DNA from 4 places in the Streptomyces sp. NPDC002057 genome. Region 2 is predicted to be linked to each of the others. Evidence: riboswitches for the same ligand, from Rfam matches in the RefSeq annotation. Region 2 holds a riboswitch; each other region holds the start of a gene.
The links. A riboswitch is a leader RNA that binds a small molecule or an ion and turns the genes downstream of it on or off. The one in region 2 is predicted to bind cobalamin.
Positions count from the first base shown of each region.

Region 1: another riboswitch for cobalamin. It lies ahead of ABT129_RS21740 (ABC transporter substrate-binding protein); the one in region 2 lies ahead of cobN (cobaltochelatase subunit CobN).
Region 3: another riboswitch for cobalamin. It lies ahead of metE (5-methyltetrahydropteroyltriglutamate--homocysteine S-methyltransferase); the one in region 2 lies ahead of cobN (cobaltochelatase subunit CobN).
Region 4: another riboswitch for cobalamin. It lies ahead of ABT129_RS32910 (CoA-acylating methylmalonate-semialdehyde dehydrogenase); the one in region 2 lies ahead of cobN (cobaltochelatase subunit CobN).

Region 1 covers NZ_JBEOXR010000028.1:9,118-13,927, reverse strand. The annotation lists gene ABT129_RS21750 (ABC transporter ATP-binding protein) at 1-654, opposite strand, end outside; gene ABT129_RS21745 (FecCD family ABC transporter permease) at 759-1,814, opposite strand; gene ABT129_RS21740 (ABC transporter substrate-binding protein) at 1,811-2,866, opposite strand; cobalamin riboswitch at 2,947-3,124, opposite strand; gene ABT129_RS21735 (cold-shock protein) at 3,197-3,472, opposite strand; gene ABT129_RS21730 (DJ-1/PfpI family protein) at 3,788-4,546, opposite strand; gene ABT129_RS21725 (TetR/AcrR family transcriptional regulator) at 4,668-4,810, opposite strand, start outside.
Region 2 covers NZ_JBEOXR010000001.1:265,390-270,199, reverse strand. The annotation lists gene cobN (cobaltochelatase subunit CobN) at 1-2,410, opposite strand, end outside; cobalamin riboswitch at 2,450-2,601, opposite strand; gene ABT129_RS01210 (ferredoxin-like domain-containing protein) at 2,733-4,007, shown strand; gene ABT129_RS01205 (precorrin-8X methylmutase) at 4,004-4,657, shown strand; gene ABT129_RS01200 (precorrin-2 C(20)-methyltransferase) at 4,654-4,810, shown strand, end outside.
Region 3 covers NZ_JBEOXR010000061.1:47,122-51,931, reverse strand. The annotation lists gene metE (5-methyltetrahydropteroyltriglutamate--homocysteine S-methyltransferase) at 1-2,309, opposite strand, end outside; cobalamin riboswitch at 2,475-2,700, opposite strand; gene ABT129_RS32930 (3-hydroxybutyryl-CoA dehydrogenase) at 2,827-3,765, opposite strand; gene aceB (malate synthase A) at 3,762-4,810, opposite strand, start outside.
Region 4 covers NZ_JBEOXR010000061.1:39,847-44,656, forward strand. The annotation lists gene ABT129_RS32900 (enoyl-CoA hydratase/isomerase family protein) at 1-387, opposite strand, end outside; gene ABT129_RS32905 (acyl-CoA dehydrogenase family protein) at 384-1,544, opposite strand; gene ABT129_RS32910 (CoA-acylating methylmalonate-semialdehyde dehydrogenase) at 1,541-3,040, opposite strand; cobalamin riboswitch at 3,257-3,432, opposite strand; gene ABT129_RS32915 (short-chain fatty acyl-CoA regulator family protein) at 3,521-4,810, opposite strand, start outside.

The DNA of each region.
Region 1 (4,810 bases), on a different contig from region 2:
CGCCGCCAGGTTGAGGTCGTGCAGGGCGACGACGGCGGTCAGGCGCAGCTCGGCGACGAGGGCCAGGAGGTCCAGTTGGTGCTGGATGTCGAGGTGGTTGGTGGGTTCGTCGAGGAGCAGTTCGCGCGGCTCCTGGGCGAGGGCGCGGGCGATCTGGACGCGCTGGCGCTCGCCGCCGGAGAGGGTGCGCCAGGGCTGCCGGGACCGGTCGGTGAGGCCGGTGCGGGCGAGGGCGGAGCGGACGGCGGCCTCGTCGGCCGCCGAGGGGGGCGACCAGGCGCGGCGGTGCGGGACGCGACCGAGGCGTACGACGTCGAGGACGGTGAGGTCGGTCTGTGTGTCGGCCTGCTGCTCGACCGTGGCCAGACGCCGGGCGACCGTCCGGCGGCCGAGCGTGGCGAGCGGTTCGCCGTCGAGGGTGACGACGCCGGAGTCCGGGGCGAGGACTCCGGCGAGGAGCCGCAGGAGGGTCGACTTGCCGGAGCCGTTGGGCCCGAGGAGGCCGGTGACGGTCCCGGGGGCGAGGGTGAGTCCGACGCCGTCGAGGACGAGGGTGCCGCCTGCGGTGCGCGAGACCCGCTCGGCCCGGAGCCCCCGGGCGGCGGCCGGGTGGGCGGCGGCGTCCTGGGCGTCCCGCGGGCCGGGCGTCTTCACACCTCCGGCCGGGTCCTCGACTCCCCGCGCGCCGGGCGCCTTCGCGCCTCCGGCCGGGTCCTCGGCTCCCCGCGCGCCGGGCGCCTTCGCGCCTCCGGGTGGGGTCACCGTGTGCTCCTCGTGCGGTACAGGACCAGGACGAACGCCGGTACGCCGATCAGTGAGGTCACCACGCCCACCGGGACCTCCTGGGGGTCCAGGACCGTGCGGGCCAGGGTGTCGGCCCAGACGAGGAAGACGGCTCCGGTCAGGGCCGTGACCGGGAGGAGTCGCGCGTGGCCGGGGCCCGCGAGGGCCCGTGCCGCGTGCGGCAGGACGAGGCCGACGAAGCCGATCGCCCCGGCGGCGGAGACCAGGGCCGCCGTCAGGAGGGCGGTGACGCAGAGCAGGACGAGCCGGGTCCGGACGACGGCGACCCCGAGCGCCGCCGCGGCGTCCTCGCCGAACGCGAACGCGTCGAGGGTCCGCGCGTGCCCGCCGCAGACGAGCAGCGCCACCGCGAGCACCGCGCCGCACACCCCCACATCGCCCCAGCCCGCCCCGCCGAGCGAGCCGAGCAGCCAGAACAGCACCCCGCGGGTGGTCTCCGCGTCGGCGGCCGTCATCACGACGAACGAGGTGAGGGCGGAGAAGAGCTGCATCGCCGCGACCCCCGAGAGGACCACCCGGTCCGTCGAACCGCCCAGGGTGTGACTGAGGAGCAGCACGAGCGCGAAGGAGCACACGGCGCCCAGGAACGCCCCTCCGGTGACGGAGAGGACGCCGCCGCCGATGCCGAGGACGACGACCGCGACCGCGCCGGTCGAGGCGCCGGAGGAGACTCCGAGGACGAACGGGTCGGCGAGCGGGTTGCGCAGCAGCGACTGCATCACCGCACCGCAGACGGCGAGGCCGGCTCCGCAGACGGCGGCGAGGAGGGTGCGGGGCAGCCGCAGGTCCCACACGATGCCGTCCCGGATCGGCGAGACCTCCGCGGCTCCCCCGCCGAGGTGGGCGGCGACGACGGACCACACGTCGCCGACGCCGATGTCCGCCGGCCCGATGGTGATCGCCACGGCCACCGACGCCGCCAGGACGGCGAGTCCCACGACCGTCCACAGCAGCGCCACGCCCCCGCCGCGTACGACGGCGGCGGCTCCGGCGACCGGGGTCGCGGTCACTTCGCGAGACCGTACGAGCGGAGCGCGGCCGCCACCTTCTCGATGCCCTCGACGGTGCGGAGGGTGGGGTTGAGGGCCTGGCCGCTGAGGAGGACGTACCGCTTCTCCCGTACCGCCGTCATGTTCCGGGTGACCGGGTCCGACTCCAGGAACTCGATCTTCTTGGCGGCGCTCTCGGCCGACTGGGAGCGGCGGGTCAGGTCGCCGATGACGAGGATGTCGGGGTCGCGGTCGGCGACGCTCTCCCAGTTGATCTGGGGCCACTCCTCGCGGGTGTCGTCGAAGACGTTCTTCGCGCCGAGGGCGCGGGTGACGATGCCGGGGGCGCCGCAGCAGCCCGCCATGTAGGGCGATTCGGCGTTGGCGTACCAGTAGAGGACCGTGACGTCCTCGAAGTCGCCGGTGGCGGTGGCCTTCGCCACCCGGGACTTCAGGTCCGCGACGAGCTTCTCGCCGCGCTCGCGCACCGCGAAGACCTCGGCGAGGTCGCGGATCTCGCCGTAGACCGTCTCCATGGTCAGCGGTTCGGTGCGGACGCCGTCGCCGTCGCCGCTGTTGTCCTTGCCGACGCAGTCGGTCGGCGAGAGGTAGGTGGGGACGCCGAGCTTCTCGAACCGGTCGCGGGTCGCCACCCCGCCCTTGCCGAGGGTGTACGCGAAGGAGGCGGCCGCGAAGTCGGGTTCGGTGTCGAGGACCTTCTCGAAGGAGGGGTAGCGGTCGGCGAGGCGCGGAACCTTCGCGTTCTCCTTCTCCAGGCCCTTCAGGACGGGGTCCGTCCAGGTGGCGGTGCCCACCATCCGGTCGGCGAGGCCGAGGGAGAGCATGATCTCGGCCGCGCCCTGGTCGAGGGCGACGGCCCGCTGCGGCGGCCGGTCGACGGTGACCCGCTGTCCGCAGTTGTCGGCGAGCGTCAGGGGGAAGCCCTGCCCCGGTCCCGCGGCCGGCTCCTTCGCGGCCGGGGCGGTGGTCCCTCCGCCGCATCCGGTCGTGGTCAGGAGCAGTGCGCCGGCCAGGAGGAGCACGGCGGAGCGGACGGGGTGTGCGAGCGGCACGGGATGTTCCTCTGCGGCCACGGCTCATTCGCGGAGCCTGTCGTACGGTGCTCCCCGGACGACAGCGTGCCGCCGGGGCCGCCAGCAGGTCTTCGGACTCGGGGTCAGCCGGACGGAGCGCCTTCCCGGGCCTGTCGTGCCGCCCAGTGGCCGATGCTCCGCCCGTCGCCCTCACCGCTGCGCGTCAGTTCCGGTCTCGCACCGGATTCCCTGACCCGTGCACAAACCCGTTCGGGTGCGTACAAAGGTGCGACTGGCCTCGGCACACTACCACCGGCCCGCTCCCCCGCCCGGGGGCGCCGCCGGTGGCGGAGAGGTGCCGGCGGGGCGTCAGACGCGCAGCTCCTTCGCCTCGAACCGGCCCTCGCCCAGGACGAGGACGAAGGAGACCTGCTGTCCCTCGGAGAGCGACCGCTCCTCCCCCTCGATGTCCTCGGCGCTGAAGTAGACCTGTTCCTCGGAGCCCACGGGAACGACGAATCCGTACCCGCCGGCGCGGTTGAAGGAATGCACGAACCCTATGTTTCTGCCCTCCACGGCGGCCTCCTCGTCGTCGTCACCGGTGGCGCGGCCGAGGGGGCGGGGACCCCGCTCGGCCGCGTTCACGCCTCAGGGGACTTTTACCCCGTTCGCCCGTCGTTCGCCCGTTGCCCGCACCCCGACCGGTGCCGGCGGACTCCCACGTGAACCCCGTTCGAGGAAGGGCCGCGCGGGGTCCGCGTCTCGCCCCGGGGGCGGGCGGACGGCGGCGGGGTGGGGTGTGGTGCGTACACACCCACCGAGTCTGTAGAATCTTCAACAGAGGCCTGGTGCCGGAGATCCCCCGTGTCCGGCACCGGGCCTTTTCATGCCCCGAACCGCCCCGAACCGCCTCGACCCGCCCGGCCCGCCCCGCGTCGGCCCCGCGCCCTCCGTGACGGCCTACCGGTCGCGCGTCCAGACGGTGCCCCGGGCCTCGTACTCCAGCATGGTCTCCAGGCCGTTCGCCGCGTCGGGGCCGAGTTCGCGCCGGACCAGCCAGAGGGCGAGCTCCAGGCCGGACGTGATGCCGCCGGCGGTCACCAGGTCGCCGTCGTCGACCACCCGGGCTTTCTTCAGCACACCCCCCTGCCGCTCCAGGTCCGGACGGGCCTTGTGGTGCGTGGTGCAGGGGCGGCCACGGGTGAGCCCGGCCGCCGAGAGCAGCATCACGCCGGTGCACAGGGCGCCGACGGTGAGCCCCGGCCGGGCGGCCGCCGCCAGGGCGCGGGGCAGGGTGCCCCGGTCGATCTCCGCCCGGACGCCGGGGCTGTCGCGCCGCGCGTATCCGCCGCCGGGCACGACGAGCAGGTCGGCCCGGTGCGGGGCCCAGGGGTGGTCGACGCGGACCTTCGTGCCGTAGGCCGCGGTCACGGTACCGGGGCCGGTGGCGGAGACGTAACGGACCTCCACCGGGCGCTCGGAGAAGAACCCGGCGGCGGACAGCACCTCATAGGGGGCGGCGAAGTCGAGTTCCTCGACGCCCTCGAAGAGGACGACGTGGACGCGGAGCGGGCGGGACGCGGAAGGCTTCGAGGCGGCCGAGCCGGTGGCGGCGGTCCCCGCCGTGGTCGTGGCCTGCGCCCCGGTCGCGGCGACGCCGGTGAGGGCGCCGGTGGCGCCGAGGGCGGTGGTGGCGCGGAGCAGGTGGCGGCGGTTCATGGTTCTCCCCGGGGAGGTGGACGGTCCCGACGTTTCTGTCGCGTCCAGGCAGTCGGACGGCGCCACCGCCGGGTTCCTCGTCTGCCGAAACCACCTCACCACAAGGCGAGTTGATCTCCCGTCAGGCCTTCGCGGCGCCCGGGTACGCGATCCTCGCCGTGATCGCGGCGATGCGCCGCGCCGACTCCTCCGGGGAGGCCACCGGCTGGACGATGTGGCTGACGGTGAGCCGCACGACCGTCTCGACGGCGAGTCCGCGCGACT
Region 2 (4,810 bases):
GCAGGACGTTGACGAGGCCGCGCAGCGGCGACCCGGACGGGCCGGCCGGGACGAAGCCGCCGTTCAGGGCGTGCACGGCGTGTGACAGCTCGTCGGTGGTGGCGGCCAGGCGCGGCACGACCTGCTCGCAGGCGAACCGCAGGACGGCGTGCACGTCGGGGCCGTACGCGGCGGCCACGGTCGCGACGGCGTCCACGGACCACTCCGCCGCCTCCATCGCCTCGACCAGCTCGCGGGCCTTCGCCTCGGCCTCGTCGGCGGTGGTGCGGGTGGCGGCCGACTCGTCGAGGCCGAGGGCCTCGCGCAGACCGGGGAGCGCCTGCGTGCCGCCCCAGATCTGGCGGGCGCGCAGGATGGAGAGGACCAGGTTGACCCGGGCCTCGCCCTGCGGGGCGCCGCCGAGGACGTGCAGACCGTCACGGATCTGGGCGTCCTTGACCTCGCACAGCCAGCCGTCGACGTGCAGCAGGAAGTCGTCGAAGCCGTCGTCCTCCGGGCGCTGCTGGAGACCGAGGTCGTGGTCGAGCTTGGCGGCCTGGATCAGCGTCCAGATCTGGGCGCGGATCGCGGGCAGCTTCGCCGGGTCCATGGAGGAGATCTGCGCGTACTCGTCGAGGAGCTGCTCCAGGCGCGCGATGTCGCCGTAGGAGTCGGCGCGGGCCATGGGCGGCACGAGGTGGTCGACGAGGGTCGCGTGGACGCGCCGCTTGGCCTGCGTGCCCTCGCCCGGGTCGTTGACGAGGAACGGGTAGATCAGCGGGATGTCGCCGAGGGCCGCGTCGGGGCCGCAGGCGGCGGACAGGCCGGCGTTCTTGCCGGGCAGCCACTCCAGGTTGCCGTGCTTGCCCAGGTGGACCATGGCGTCGGCGCCGAAGCCGCCGTCCTCGGCGCGGGCGGCGATCCAGCGGTAGGCGGCGAGGTAGTGGTGGGACGGCGGGAGATCGGGGTCGTGGTAGATCGCGATCGGGTTCTCGCCGAAGCCGCGCGGCGGCTGGATGAGGATCAGGAGGTTCCCGCGGCGGAGGGCCGCGAGGACGATGTCCCCCTCGGGGTTGCGGGAGCGGTCGAGGAACATCTCGCCGGGCGCCGGGCCCCAGTGCTCCTCGACGTGGGTGCGGAGCGCCTCGGGCAGGGTCGCGTACCAGCGCTTGTAGTCGGCCGCCGGGATGCGGACCGGGTTGCGGGCGAGCTGCTCCTCGGTGAGCCAGTCCTGGTCGTGGCCGCCGGCCTCGATGAGGGCGTAGATCAGCTCGTCGCCGTCGCCGGAGACCACTCCGGGCAGCTCCTCGACGGGCCCGAAGTCGTACCCCTCCGCGCGGAGGCGGCGGAGGAGGGAGACGGCGGAGGCGGGGGTGTCGAGGCCGACGGCGTTGCCGATGCGGGAGTGCTTCGTGGGGTACGCGGAGAGGACGAGCGCCAGCTTCTTCTCGGCGTTCGGGATGTGCCGGAGGCGGGCGTGCCGTACGGCGATCCCGGCGACCCGGGCCGCGCGCTCGGCGTCGGCGACGTACGCGGGCAGGCCGTCCTCGTCGATCTCCTTGAAGGAGAAGGGGACGGTGATCAGGCGGCCGTCGAACTCCGGCACGGCGACCTGGCTGGCGGCGTCCAGCGGGGAGAGGCCCTCGTCGTTCTCCTCCCAGGCGGCGCGCGAGCCCGTCAGGCAGAGCGCCTGGAGGATCGGCACGTCGAGCGCGGCGAGCGCGCCCGCGTCCCAGGCCTCCTCGTCGCCGCCGGCCTGCGCCTCGGCGGGCTTGGTGCCGCCCGCGGCGAGGACGGTGGTGACGATCGCGTCGGCGGTGCGGAGGCGGTCGAGCAGCTCCGGCTCGGGGGCGCGCAGGGATGCCACGTACAGCGGGAGCGGCTGCGCGCCGGCGTCCTCGATCGCCGCGCAGAGGGCGTCGACGAAGCCGGTGTTCCCGCTCATGTGGTGGGCGCGGTAGTAGAGCACGGCGACGGTCGGGCCGGTCGTCGTGCGGGCGGTGCGCTCCAGCGGGCCCCAGGTGGGGGCGGCGGCCGGGGGCTCGAAGCCGTGGCCGGTGAGGAGGGCGGTGTCGGAGAGGAAGCGGGCCAGCTGCTCCAGGTTCCCGGGGCCGCCGTGCGCGAGGTAGGCGTGCGCCTCGGTGGCGACGCCGACGGGGACGGTGGACGCCTCCATCAGCTGCGCGTCGGGTGCCTGTTCGCCGCTGAGGACGACCACGGGCTTTCCGGTGGCGCGGACCGCTTCGAGGCCGTCCTCCCAGGAGCGGAGGCCGCCGAGGAGACGGACGACGACGAGGTCGGCGTCGTCGAGGAGGGCGGGCAGTTCGGCGAGGGGGAGGCGGGAGGGGTTGGCGAAGCGGTACTCCACCGGGCCGCCGGCCGCGCGGGCGCTGAGCAGGTCGGTGTCGGAGTGCGACAGCAGCAGAAGCATGGCGAGCGCAGGCCTTCCTCGGGGTTGTCCGCGCCCCGGGTGGTCGTGTGGATGGCGGGAGTTCCTGACTCACCGGTCCGTGATCGCGCGAAGGCGCGGTCCGGGCCGGCTCACAGTGGCGGGACCGCGCCGGATTCTCACCGGGCTTCCTCCCCGGGGTCCTGGGACCCCATGCCGTCTGCATAGTAGATCGTGAGGTCGGCGGGCCGGGGCGGACGGGAGGGTCGGCCGGATCACACTGCCCGCCCGAGCGTCCCGCGGGCCGGGGCGCAGGGCGGAGCCGGCCGGATCGCACCCGGTGGGTGCCCGGTTCCCCGTCGGTATGCTCGCCGCCATGCCGCCGACCCCGCCCCCGTTGCCCGACCCGGGCGAACCTCGCATTCGGGACCGTGGCGACGCGTGTCCCGGGGCGCTGCGCCTGCACTCCGCCGACGACGGCCGCCTCGCCCGACTCCGCCTGCCCGCAGGCCGCCTGACGGCACGTCAGGCAATGGCCCTGGCGGACGCGGCGGAGAGCCTCGGCGACGGGCGGCTCAGCGTCACCTCGCGCGGCAACGCCGAGCTGCGCGGCCTCGCGGACGACTGCGGGGCGGAGCTGGCCGCGCTCCTCTCCGGGGCGGGCCTGCTGCCCTCCCCCACGCACGAACGCGTCCGCAACATCGTGGCCTCCCCGGCCGCGGGCCTGGACGGACTCGGCGCCGCCGACGTGCAGTTGTGGGCCCGCGCTCTCGACGACCTGCTGTGTTCCGCGCCCTGGGCGGCGGCGCTCTCCGGCCGGTTCCTCTTCGTCCTCGACGACGGCCGGGGCGATGTGGCCGGCCTCGGCGGCGATGTGACCTTGGTCGCAGAAGAGGGCGGTACGGCCCTGCTCCGGGTCGGCTCCCAGTGCCTCCGGGTCCGCGCCGCCGACGCCCCCGGTGCCGCGCTCGCCGCCGCCCGCGCCTTCCTCACCGCCGCCGAAGCCGCCGGAACGGGGGCCTGGCGGGTCGCGGAGCTCCCCGCCGACCACCGGCCCGACCTGAGCGGGCTCGTCGGACCCGGCGGAGCCACCGGACTCGGCGACCCCGGCCACCCCGCTGACGGGCCCGTCCCCGTACCACCGCCGCCCCAGGCCCCGCCCCTCGCGCCCGGGCCGCTCGGCGCCCACGCCCTGCACGTCCTCGCGCCGCTCGGCCGGCTGACCGCCGCCCAGCTGCGGGCCCTGCTCCCCGCCGACGAGGTGCGGTTCACGCCCTGGCGCGGAGCGGTCGTCGTCGGGGCGGAGCACGACCGGCTGCCCGCACTCGCGGCCCACGGACTGATCACCCGGCCCGGCGAACCCGGCGTCGGCGTCACCGCCTGCACCGGGCGGCCCGGCTGCGCCAAGTCCCTCGCCGACGTGCGCGCCGACGCCGCCCGCGCACCGGCGGGGCTCCTGGCCTTCCACTACTCCGGGTGCGAGCGGCGCTGCGGACATCCGCACGGCGTCTGGGCCGGCGCCGTCGCCACCGGCGCCGACACCTATCTGGTGGACGGCGTCCCCGTCCCCCGTACCTCCCTGGCCGAAGCGGTCGCGGCGGCTCGCGCCCCGTCAGCCCACACGACACCCACGAGATGAGCGAGAGCACCACGATGTTCGACTACGAGAAGGACGGGGCGGAGATCTACCGCCGCTCCTTTGCCACGATCCGCGCCGAGGCGGATCTGACGGGCCTGCCCGCCGACGTCGCCCAGGTGGCGGTCCGGATGATCCACGCCTGCGGCATGACCGACCTCGTCCAGGACATCGCGTACTCCCCCGGGGTCGTCGCGAGCGCCCGCGCCGCCCTCCGGGCCGGTGCGCCGATCCTCTGCGACGCGCAGATGGTCGCCAGCGGTGTCACCCGCAAGCGGCTGCCCGCCGACAACGAGGTGATCTGCGCGCTCTCCGACCCGTCGGTGCCGGGGCTCGCCGCCGAGCTGGGCACCACCCGCTCCGCCGCCGCCCTCGAACTGTGGCGGGACCGCCTCGAAGGCTCCGTCGTCGCCATCGGCAACGCGCCCACCGCCCTCTTCCACCTCCTGGAGATGGTCGCGAAGGGCGGGCCCCGCCCGGCCGCCGTCCTCGGCATACCGGTGGGCTTCATCGGCGCCGCCGAGTCCAAGGACGCCCTGGCCGCCCAGGACCTCGGCCTCGACTACCTCGTCGTACGGGGCCGGCGCGGCGGCAGCGCGATGACGGCCGCCGCGATCAACGCGATCGCCCACGAAGCGGAGATCCAGGCATGAGCACCCCGCAGAGCGAGAACACGGCCAAGGGCAGGCTGTACGGGGTCGGGCTCGGCCCCGGCGACCCGGACCTGATGACGGTGGCCGCCGTGAAGGCCATCGCCGCCGCCGACGTCGTCGCGTACCACTCGGCCCGCCACGGCCGCTCCATCG
Region 3 (4,810 bases), on a different contig from region 2:
GGCAGCTCCGCGCGGACCGTGCGGGCGGCGGCGACCAGGCTCTCCAGGGAGGCGCGGGTCTCCGTCCAGCCGCGGGTCTTCAGACCGCAGTCGGGGTTGACCCACAGCCGCTCGGCCGGGATCGCGCGCAGTCCGGTGCGCAGCAGCGAGGCGGCTTCCTCGGTGCTCGGGACGCGCGGGGAGTGGATGTCCCAGACGCCGGGGCCGGCCTCGCGCGGGTAGCCGTGGGCGGCGAGCTCGTGGGCGACCTGCATGTGGGAGCGGGCCGCCTCCAGGCTGATGACGTCGGCGTCGAGGTCGTCGATGGCCTGGACGATGTCGCCGAACTCGGCGTAGCACATGTGGGTGTGGATCTGGGTGTCCGGCCGCACCCCGCCGGTGGTGAGGCGGAAGGCCTCGGTCGCCCAGGCCAGGTACTCCGGGTGGTCCGCGGCCCGCAGCGGCAGGGTCTCCCGGAGCGCCGGTTCATCGACCTGGATGATCGAAGTACCCGCCGCCTCCAGGTCGTTCACCTCGTCCCGCAGGGCCAGCGCGACCTGCCGCGCGGTGTCGCCGAGCGGCTGGTCGTCGCGGACGAAGGACCAGGCGAGCATGGTGACGGGCCCGGTGAGCATGCCCTTGACGGGCTTCCCGGTCAGCGACTGGGCGTACGTCGTCCACCGGACGGTCATCGGTTCGGGGCGGGAGATGTCCCCGGCCAGGATCGGGGGCCGGACGTAGCGGGTGCCGTAGGACTGGACCCAGCCGTGCTCGGTGGCGAGGTAGCCGGTGAGCTGCTCGGCGAAGTACTGCACCATGTCGTTGCGTTCGGGCTCGCCGTGCACCAGGACGTCGATCCCCGTCTTCTCCTGGTAGCCGATCACCTCCTGGATCTCGGACCTGATGCGCTCCTCGTACCCGGCGGCGTCGATCCGCCCGGCCCGCAGGTCGGCCCGGGCCGCGCGCAGGTCGGCGGTCTGCGGGAAGGAGCCGATCGTGGTGGTCGGCAGCAACGGAAGCCTCAGATGGGCGCGTTGGGCGGCCGCGCGCTCGGCGTACGGCTGCGAACGGCGTCCGTCCGCGTCGGTGACGGCGGCGGCGCGGGCGCGTACGGCGGGGTCGCGGGTGATCGGGGAGCCGGCCCGGGAGGCGAGGGCCGCGCGGTTCGCCGACAGCTCGTCGGCGATGACCTCGGTGCCGCCGGAGAGCCCCTCGGCCAGGGTCACCAGCTCCGCGGTCTTCTGCCGGGCGAAGGACAGCCAGCGCAGGATCCGGGGGTCGACGTCCTTCTCGGCGGTCGCGTCGAGCGGCACGTGGAGGAGGGAGCAGGAGGCGGCGACGTCCACCCGGTCGGCGAGCCCGAGGAGGGTGCCGAGGGTGGAGAGCGACTTCTCCAGGTCGTTGACCCAGATGTTGCGGCCGTCCACCACCCCGGCGACCAGGCGCTTGCCCGGCAGGCCGCCGACGGCGGCGAGCGCGTCGACCTGGCCGGCGGCGGGGCCGGTGAAGTCGAGGGCGAGCCCCTCGACCGGTGCCTTGGCGAGTACGGGGAGGGCGTCGCCGAGCCGGTCGAAGTAGGAGGCGACGAGCAGCTTGGGCCGGTCGGTGAGCGCGCCGAGGTCGCGGTAGGCCCGCTCGGCCGCGTTCAGTTCGGCCGGGGTCCGGTCCTGCACCAGGGCCGGCTCGTCCAGCTGAGCCCACTCCGCGCCCGCCGCGCGCAGGTCGGCGAGGACCTCCGCGTACACCGGCAGCAGTCGGTCGAGCAGGGTCAGCGGATCGAAGTCGGCGGCCACGCCGGGGGCCGGCTTGGCGAGCAGCAGATAGGTGACGGGCCCCAGCAGGACGGGTCGGGCCGTCAGGCCGAGGGTGAGGGCTTCGCGCAGCCCGGCGACCTGCTGGGCGGAGTCGGCGGTGAACACGGTGTCCGGCCCCAACTCGGGGACCAGGTAGTGGTAGTTGGTGTCGAACCACTTCGTCATCTCCAGGGGCGCCACGTCCTGGGTGCCGCGCGCCATCGCGAAGTAGCCGTCGAGCGCGTCGGCCGCGACGGCCTCCCGGTGGCGGGCGGGGATCGCGCCGACCATGACGGTGGTGTCGAGGACGTGGTCGTAGAGGGAGAAGTCGCCGGTGGGCACCTCGTGGACGCCCGCGTCGGCGAGCTGCCGCCAGTTCTCGGCGCGCAGTGCGGCGGCGGCGGCCCGGAGGGCCTCGGCGTCGACGCGGCCCTTCCAGTACCCCTCGATCGCCTTCTTGAGTTCCCGGCCCTGCCCCTGGCGGGGGTAGCCGTACACAGTGGCCCGTGCTGCCGCGGCTGCGGACTTCGTGGTCACGGAGATCTCCTTCGCGAGATGAATCCCTGAGATCCCGGGGACGGGACGAGAGCGCGAAGGGGCGACGACCGGTCGGTGCGCGTGCGCGTGGAACGGCGCGCTCGCCCGACAGGTATGTGCGCCGACCCGCCCTCGAGGTCACCGGAATGTCCGCGCGCGGAATCGTCCGCGTGCGGGCAACGGGCAGGTCTTCGGACTCGCGGGCACGTCCTCCGGAGGTGACCGGAGGGCTCCTACTGGCCGTCGCTTCCCAGACCCTTCCCGGGCCCAGTGCGTATGACGGCGGTCGTTCCCACTCACCGCTGCGGGGCAGTCCCGGATTCCCACCGGGTTCCCTCTTACGACGCCTCCCGCCTGGCGGACGGGGCGAACCAGCTGCACGGCCACCCTACGGCGTCGGCCGCGCGCGCGAGCACGGTGATTCCACCATTCGGACGGTGACATGAGACACGCGGGCATGACGGTGGGCCGGGGACGGCACCACCCGTCCCCGGCCCCTCAGCCGCCGCCGGCCCCCTCAGACCGGCTGCCGTCCGGGTCCTCTCACCCGGTCGTACCCGTGGAACCCGCGGCCCGTCTTGCGGCCGAGGAGTCCCGCCTCCACCATCCGCAGGAGCAGCGGGGGCGGGGCGTACAGCGGTTCCTTGAACTCGTCGTAGAGCGACTCGGCGATCGACGCGACCGTGTCGAGTCCGATCAGGTCCGCGAGCTTCAGCGGCCCCATCGGGTGGGCGCAGCCGAGTTCCATGCCGTGGTCGACGTCCGAGGCGGAGGCGAAGCCCGACTCCGTCATCCGGATCGCCGACAGCAGGTAGGGGACCAGGAGGGCGTTGACGACGAAGCCGGCCCGGTCGCGGGAGCGGATGACCGTCTTGCCCAGGACGGCGGTGGCGAACTCCGTCACGTCGCGCTCCACGTCGGGCGCCGTGTGGAGGGTCGTGACCACCTCCACGAGCGGCAGCACCGGGACCGGGTTGAAGAAGTGCACTCCGACGACCCGGTCGGCGCGGCCGGTGGCCATGCCGAGGCGCATCACGGGGAGGGAGGAGGTGTTGGTGGCCAGGATCGCCGCCGGATCGGTGACGATCTTGTCGAGCGCGGTGAACACCTCCGTCTTCACGGCGGGGTCCTCGGTGACCGCCTCGACGACCAACTGCCGATCGGCCAGGTCGTCGAGGTCGGCGGTGACCGTGATCCGGTCGAGCGCGCCCTCGCCCGCGACCCGGTCGAGCTTCCCCCGTCGCACGGCCCGTTCGAGGGAGTCGGCGATCCGGTCGCGCGCCGCCGCGGCCGCCGGCCGGGTGGCCTCGCAGAGCAGGGTGTCGAGTCCGGCCCGTGCGCACACCTCGGCGATGCCCGCGCCCATCTGGCCGCCGCCGACGACGCCGACGCGCCGGATGCCGACGGGCCGGCGGGCCTCGGGCGGGCCGCCCGCGTGCCCGGTCTCCCCGCTCACGCCCGGGGCTCCGTCGTCCGCACGAGGTGGCGGGAGTACGCCTCGGGGGTGAAGAACAGCGGCAGTTCGGCGGAGAGAGCGGTCCGCTCGAACAGCTCCCGCACCTCGTCGAGCGGCGCCCACGGGTACGCGGCGCCCAGGGCGGCCAGTTCGTCGTCCAGGGTCCGCAGGACGTCCTCGCGCTGGATCACGCGGTGCCGCAGCCACTGCCAGACCTGGACGCGGGCGATCTCGGCGGTGGCCGCGTCCTCCATGAGGCCGTCGAGGGCGACCGCGCCCTGGCCGCCCATCCACGCGGCGAAGTAGCGCAGGGCCACCGCGATGTTCGTGCGCACCCCCTCCTCGGTCGGGGGCCCGCCGATCCGGCGCACGGACAGCAGGTCCGCCGCCGTGACCTCCACGTCGTCCCGGGTCCGGTGGATCTGGTCGGGACGGTCGCCGAGCACACCGTCGAAGACCTTCCGGCAGACCGGGACGAGTCCGGGGTGGGCCACCCAGGAACCGTCGAAGCCGTCCTCGGCCTCCCGTTCCTTGTCCAGGCGGACCTTGGCGAGGGCCGCCTCGTGGGCGGCGGGGTCCCGGCCCGGGACCTGGGCGGCCATGCCGCCGATGGCGTGGGCGCCGCGCCGGTGGCAGGTCCGCACCAGGAGCTCGGTGTACGCCCGCAGGAACGGCGCGGTCATCGTCACCTTCGCCCGGTCGGGCAGCAGGAAGTCGGTCCGGTGGCCGAAGGTCTTGATCAGGCTGAACAGGTAGTCCCAGCGGCCCGCGTTGAGCCCGGAGCTGTGCTCGCGGAGCTCGTAGAGGATCTCCTCCATCTCGAACGCGGCGGTGATGGTCTCGATCAGGACGGTGGCGCGGACGGTGCCCCGGGGGATGCCGAGGAGTTCCTGGGCGAGGAGGAAGACGTCGTTCCAGAGCCGCGCCTCGTCCCGGCCCTCCAGCTTGGGGAGGTAGAAGTACGGGCCGTGTCCGGCGTCGATCTGCCGCCGGGCGCAGTGGAAGAAGTACAGGCCGAAGTCGACGAGCGAGGCCGGCACGGGGC
Region 4 (4,810 bases), on a different contig from region 2:
ACCGCCCATGACGATGCCGTCCATCAGGGCGACGTACGGGGTGCGCAGGCGGGCGATGCGGGCGTTGAGCCGGTACTCGTCCCGCCAGAAGTCCTCCGTCGCGGTGCCGCCGGTGACGGCGTCCTGGTGGATGGCGCGGATGTCGCCGCCGGCGCACAGGCCCCGCTCCCCCGCGCCGGTGAGGACGACGGTCTCGATCCCCGGGTCGCTCTCCCACGCGTCGAGGGCGTCGGCGATCGTGCGGACCATGGCGTGGGTGAGGGCGTTGAGCGCCTTGGGGCGGTTGAGAGTGAGGTACGCGGCGCGGCCCTCGGTGCGCAGCAGGACGGGGTCGTCGGGCGAGGAAGGCGACGAGGACGAGGAGGACGAGGGCGAGGAGGTCGTCATCGGACGGCCTCCGTCAGTCCCCTGGCCACGATGACACGCATGATCTCGTTGGTTCCTTCCAGGATCTGGTGGACCCGCAGGTCGCGGACGATCTTCTCGATGCCGTACTCGCTCAGGTAGCCGTAGCCGCCGTGCAGTTGGAGCGCGCGGTCGGCGACGGAGTAGCCGGTGTCGGTGGCGAAGCGTTTGGCCATCGCGCAGAGCCGGGGCGCGGCCGGGTCCGCCCGGTCGAGCGCCTGGGCGGCCTGGCGGACCAGTGCGCGGGCGGCGGCGAGTTCGGTGGCCATGTCGGCGAGCCGGAACTGGAGGGCCTGGGCGTCCAGCAGCCGGGCGCCGAACGCCTCGCGGTCGGCGAGGTGGGCGATGCTGCGGTCGAGGGCGCTCTGCGCGCCGCCGAGGGAGCAGGCGGCGATGCCGAGCCGGCCGCCGTTGAGCCCGCTCATGGCGATGCGGAACCCGTCGCCCTCGGCGCCGAGCCTGCGCTCCGCGGGGACGCGCACGCCGTCGAGGACGACCTGGCGGGTGGGCTGCGCGTTCCACCCCATCTTCTGTTCGTTCGGGCCGAAGGAGAGCCCGGGGTCGTCCCGTTCGACGACGAAGGCCGAGATGCCGGCTGCTCCGTCGCCGCCCGTGCGCGCCATGACGATGTACACGCCGGCGGCGCCTGCGCCGGAGATGAACTGCTTGACGCCGGTGAGCAGGTAGGAGTCGCCGTCGCGTACGGCCCGGGTGCGCAGGGCGGCGGCGTCGGAGCCCGCTCCCGGTTCGGTCAGGCAGTAGCTGCCCAGGGTCTCGGCGGCGCAGAGGCCGGGCAGCCAGCGGGCGCGCTGGTCGTCGTCGCCGTACCGGTCGATCATCCAGGCGACCATGTTGTGGATGGAGAGGTAGCCGGCGATGGAGGGGCAGCCGGTGGCGAGCACCTCGAAGACCAGGGCGCCGTCGGTGCGGGTCAGGCCGGAGCCGCCGTGCTCCTCCCGTACGTAGACGCCGGCGAGGCCGAGACCGGCGGCGCGGCGCAGGACGTCGACGGGGAAGTGCTTGTCGCGGTCCCAGGCGACGGAGTGGGGGGCGAGGTGTTCCTGGGCGAAGTCGAGGGTGACCTCGGCGAGGGCCAGCTCGTCCTTGGTGAGGTGCGTGGTCGTGGTCACGGCGCTCAGCCCATCGTCGGCATGGTGAAGCTCGCGCCCTCCTTGACCCCGGAGGGCCAGCGGGAGGTCACGGTCTTCGTGCGGGTGTAGAAGCGGATGGCGTCGGGACCGTGCTGGTTGAGGTCGCCGAATCCGGAGCGCTTCCAGCCGCCGAAGGTGTGGTAGGCGACGGGGACCGGGATGGGGACGTTGACGCCGACCATGCCGGTGTTCACCCGGCGGGTGAAGTCGCGGGCGGTGTCGCCGTCGCGGGTGAAGATCGCGACTCCGTTGCCGTACGGGTGCTCGCTCGGCAGCCGCAGGGCCTCCTCGTAGTCGGCGGCGCGCACCACGCAGAGGACGGGGCCGAAGATCTCCTCCTGGTAGACGCGCATGGCGGGGGTGACGCGGTCGAAGAGGGTGGCTCCGGCGAAGAAGCCGTTCTCGTGGCCGGGAAGCGTGAAGTCCCGCCCGTCGACGACGAGTTCGGCGCCCTCCTCGACGCCGGTGTCCACGTACCCGCGGACGCGGTCGAGGGCGTCGCGGCTGACCAGGGGGCCGAAGTCGGCGGCGGGGTCGTCGGAGCGGCCGATGCGGAGGGTGGCGATGCGGGCCTCGAGAGCGGCGACGAGCGCGTCGGCGGTCTCCTCCCCCACGGGCACGGCCACGGAGATCGCCATGCAGCGTTCGCCGGCGGAGCCGTATCCGGCGCCGATGAGGGCGTCGACGGCCTGGTCGAGGTCGGCGTCCGGCATGACGATCATGTGGTTCTTCGCGCCGCCGAAGCACTGGGCGCGCTTGCCGTGGGCGGCGGCGGTGGAGTAGACGTGCGCGGCGATCGGGGTGGATCCGACGAAGCCGAGGGCCTGGACGCGGGGGTCTTCGAGGAGGACGTCGACGGCTTCCCTGTCTCCGTTGACGACGTTGAGGACGCCGGGCGGCAGTCCGGCCTCCAGGAAGAGTTCGGCGAGCCTGAGCGGGACGGAGGGGTCGCGCTCGGAGGGCTTGAGGATGAAGGAGTTTCCACAGGCCAGGGCGGGTGCGGCCTTCCACAGCGGGATCATCGCGGGGAAGTTGAACGGGGTGATGCCGGCGACCACGCCGAGCGGGGCGCGCAGCGAGTGGACGTCGATGCCGGTGCCGGCGCTGTCGGTGAACTCGCCCTTGAGGAGGTGCGGGATCCCGGCGGCGAACTCGACCACCTCCAGGCCGCGTTGGAGGTCACCGTGGGCGTCGGAGACGGTCTTGCCGTGCTCGGCCGAGAGCAGGCGGGCGAGTTCCTCGCGCTCGCCCTCGACCAACTGGAGGAAACGCAGCAGGACTCGGGCGCGCCGCTGCGGGTTCCAGGCGGCCCACTCCAGCTGCGCGGTGGCGGCGTCGGCGATCGCGGCCCGTACCTCCTCGCGGTCGGCGAGGGGCACGCGCGCCTGGACGGCGCCGGTGTTCGGGTCGTACACGTCGGCGAAGTTCCCGGAGGTGCCGGGGGTGCGCTTGCCGCCGATGAAGTGGGTGAGTTCACGGACCATGGAAGCCTGCTCTCGTCAGGTGAGATCCGGGGATGGCACGGCGGAGCCGCGCGACGGCACCGGTCGGGTGCGGGCGCGGGGGACCGTCGTGGGACGCGTCAGCGGAGGGATCGCCGAAGGCCGGGGACGCCGCTGGGGGCGTCCGTGCTTCGCGCGTGATCACCTGGGTCGCGGGTACGGACCGGTGCCATGCGTGTCTGCTCCATCCTCGTGGACAACACGGAACAACCCGCGGCCGGTATCCTGACTCCCGGATCCCCGCACGCGCCTCGGCCTTCCCGGCGAATCCCTTCGCCCGTGGCCTGTCGTGAAAGCGCGCACTCCCCGGTCACAGTGGCGGGACCGTGCCGGATTCACACCGGCTTCCCTGCACCGCGGACCTTGTGGCAGGACGATATAGTTGGACGTCCTAGTAAGTCCACCCCCCACCCCGCGTCGGCCCCCTGGAACCGGGGCACTTGCGGGGGCGCTCCGCCGGGGTCAGCGCTGCGGGTCGTCGACGGGATAGGGCACGAACGTGCTGGTGTTCTGGTCGATCCTCAGCGGACGCCCGAGGGGCGGGGCCGCGCGCTGGGGGCAGTCGAGCCGTTCGCAGACGCGGCAGCCCATCCCGATCGGGGTGGCGGCGGCGACGCTGTCCAGGTCGAGGCCCTGGGAGTACACGAGCCGGTGGGCGTGCCGGATCTCGCAGCCGAGGCCGATGGCGAAGGTCTTGCCGGGCCTGCCCCAGCCGCCGCGGTGCCGGGTGACCGCGCGAGCCGTCCACAGGTAGCGCTGTCCGTCGGGCATCCGCACGACCTGGACGTGGATGCGTCCGGGCGCGGCGAACGACTCGTAGACGTTCCAGAGCGGGCAGGTGCCGCCGCCGCGCGAGAAGTGGAATCCGGTGGCGGACTGGCGCTTGGACATGTTGCCGGCGCGGTCGACGCGGACGAAGGAGAAGGGCACGCCGCGCAGGCGGGGCCGCTGCAGCGTGCTGAGCCGGTGGCAGACCGTCTCGTGGCCGAGTCCGAACCGGTCGGTCAGCCGCTCGATGTCGTACCGGACCTCCTCGGCCGCCGCGTGGAACGCGGTGTACGGCAGGATCAGGGCGGCGGCGAAGTAGTTGGCGATGCCGATGCGGGTCAGCCGGTGCGCGGGGCCGCCGGGCGGGAAGTCCTCGGCCGCCTGCCGGTCGAGGCCGTCCCCGTACTCCAGGAGGGCGAGCTGGGTGGCCATCCGGAAGGCCCGCTGGCCGGGGCGCAGGAGCGCCGACAGGTGGAGCGTGCGGGTGGACGCGTCGTAGTGGTGGAGGCGTTCGTCGCCCTCGGCCGACAGACGGACGCCGTGACGGTCGGCGAGCCGGGCCGTCAGGGTCCTGACGACGTCACCGGGCCGGATGCCGATCTCCGTCGCGAGGGCCTCGGCGGCGCGGTCGGTCTCGTCGAGGTAGTTCTGCCGGCGGTAGAAGAAGTCGCGGATCTCCTCGTGCGGGGAGCGCGGCAGCTCGGGGTCGGCGCCCCGGGGGTCCGCCGCGTCGGCGAGCCGTTCGGAGAGCTGGTGGTTGCGCCGGCCGAGCCCGACCAGGACCTGGGCGACGTCGGGCATCCGGGAGGCGAGGTCGGCCAGGTCGGAGGCGGAGACGCGGGCGGCGGCGAGCTCCCCGGCGAGCGCCTCCCGCAGGTCGGCGATGAGGCGGCTGGTGTCGCGCTCGGAGAAGAAGCCGGGGTCGACGCCGAAGGTCTCGGTCAGCCGGAGCAGCACGGGCACGGTGAGCGGTCGGGCGTCGTG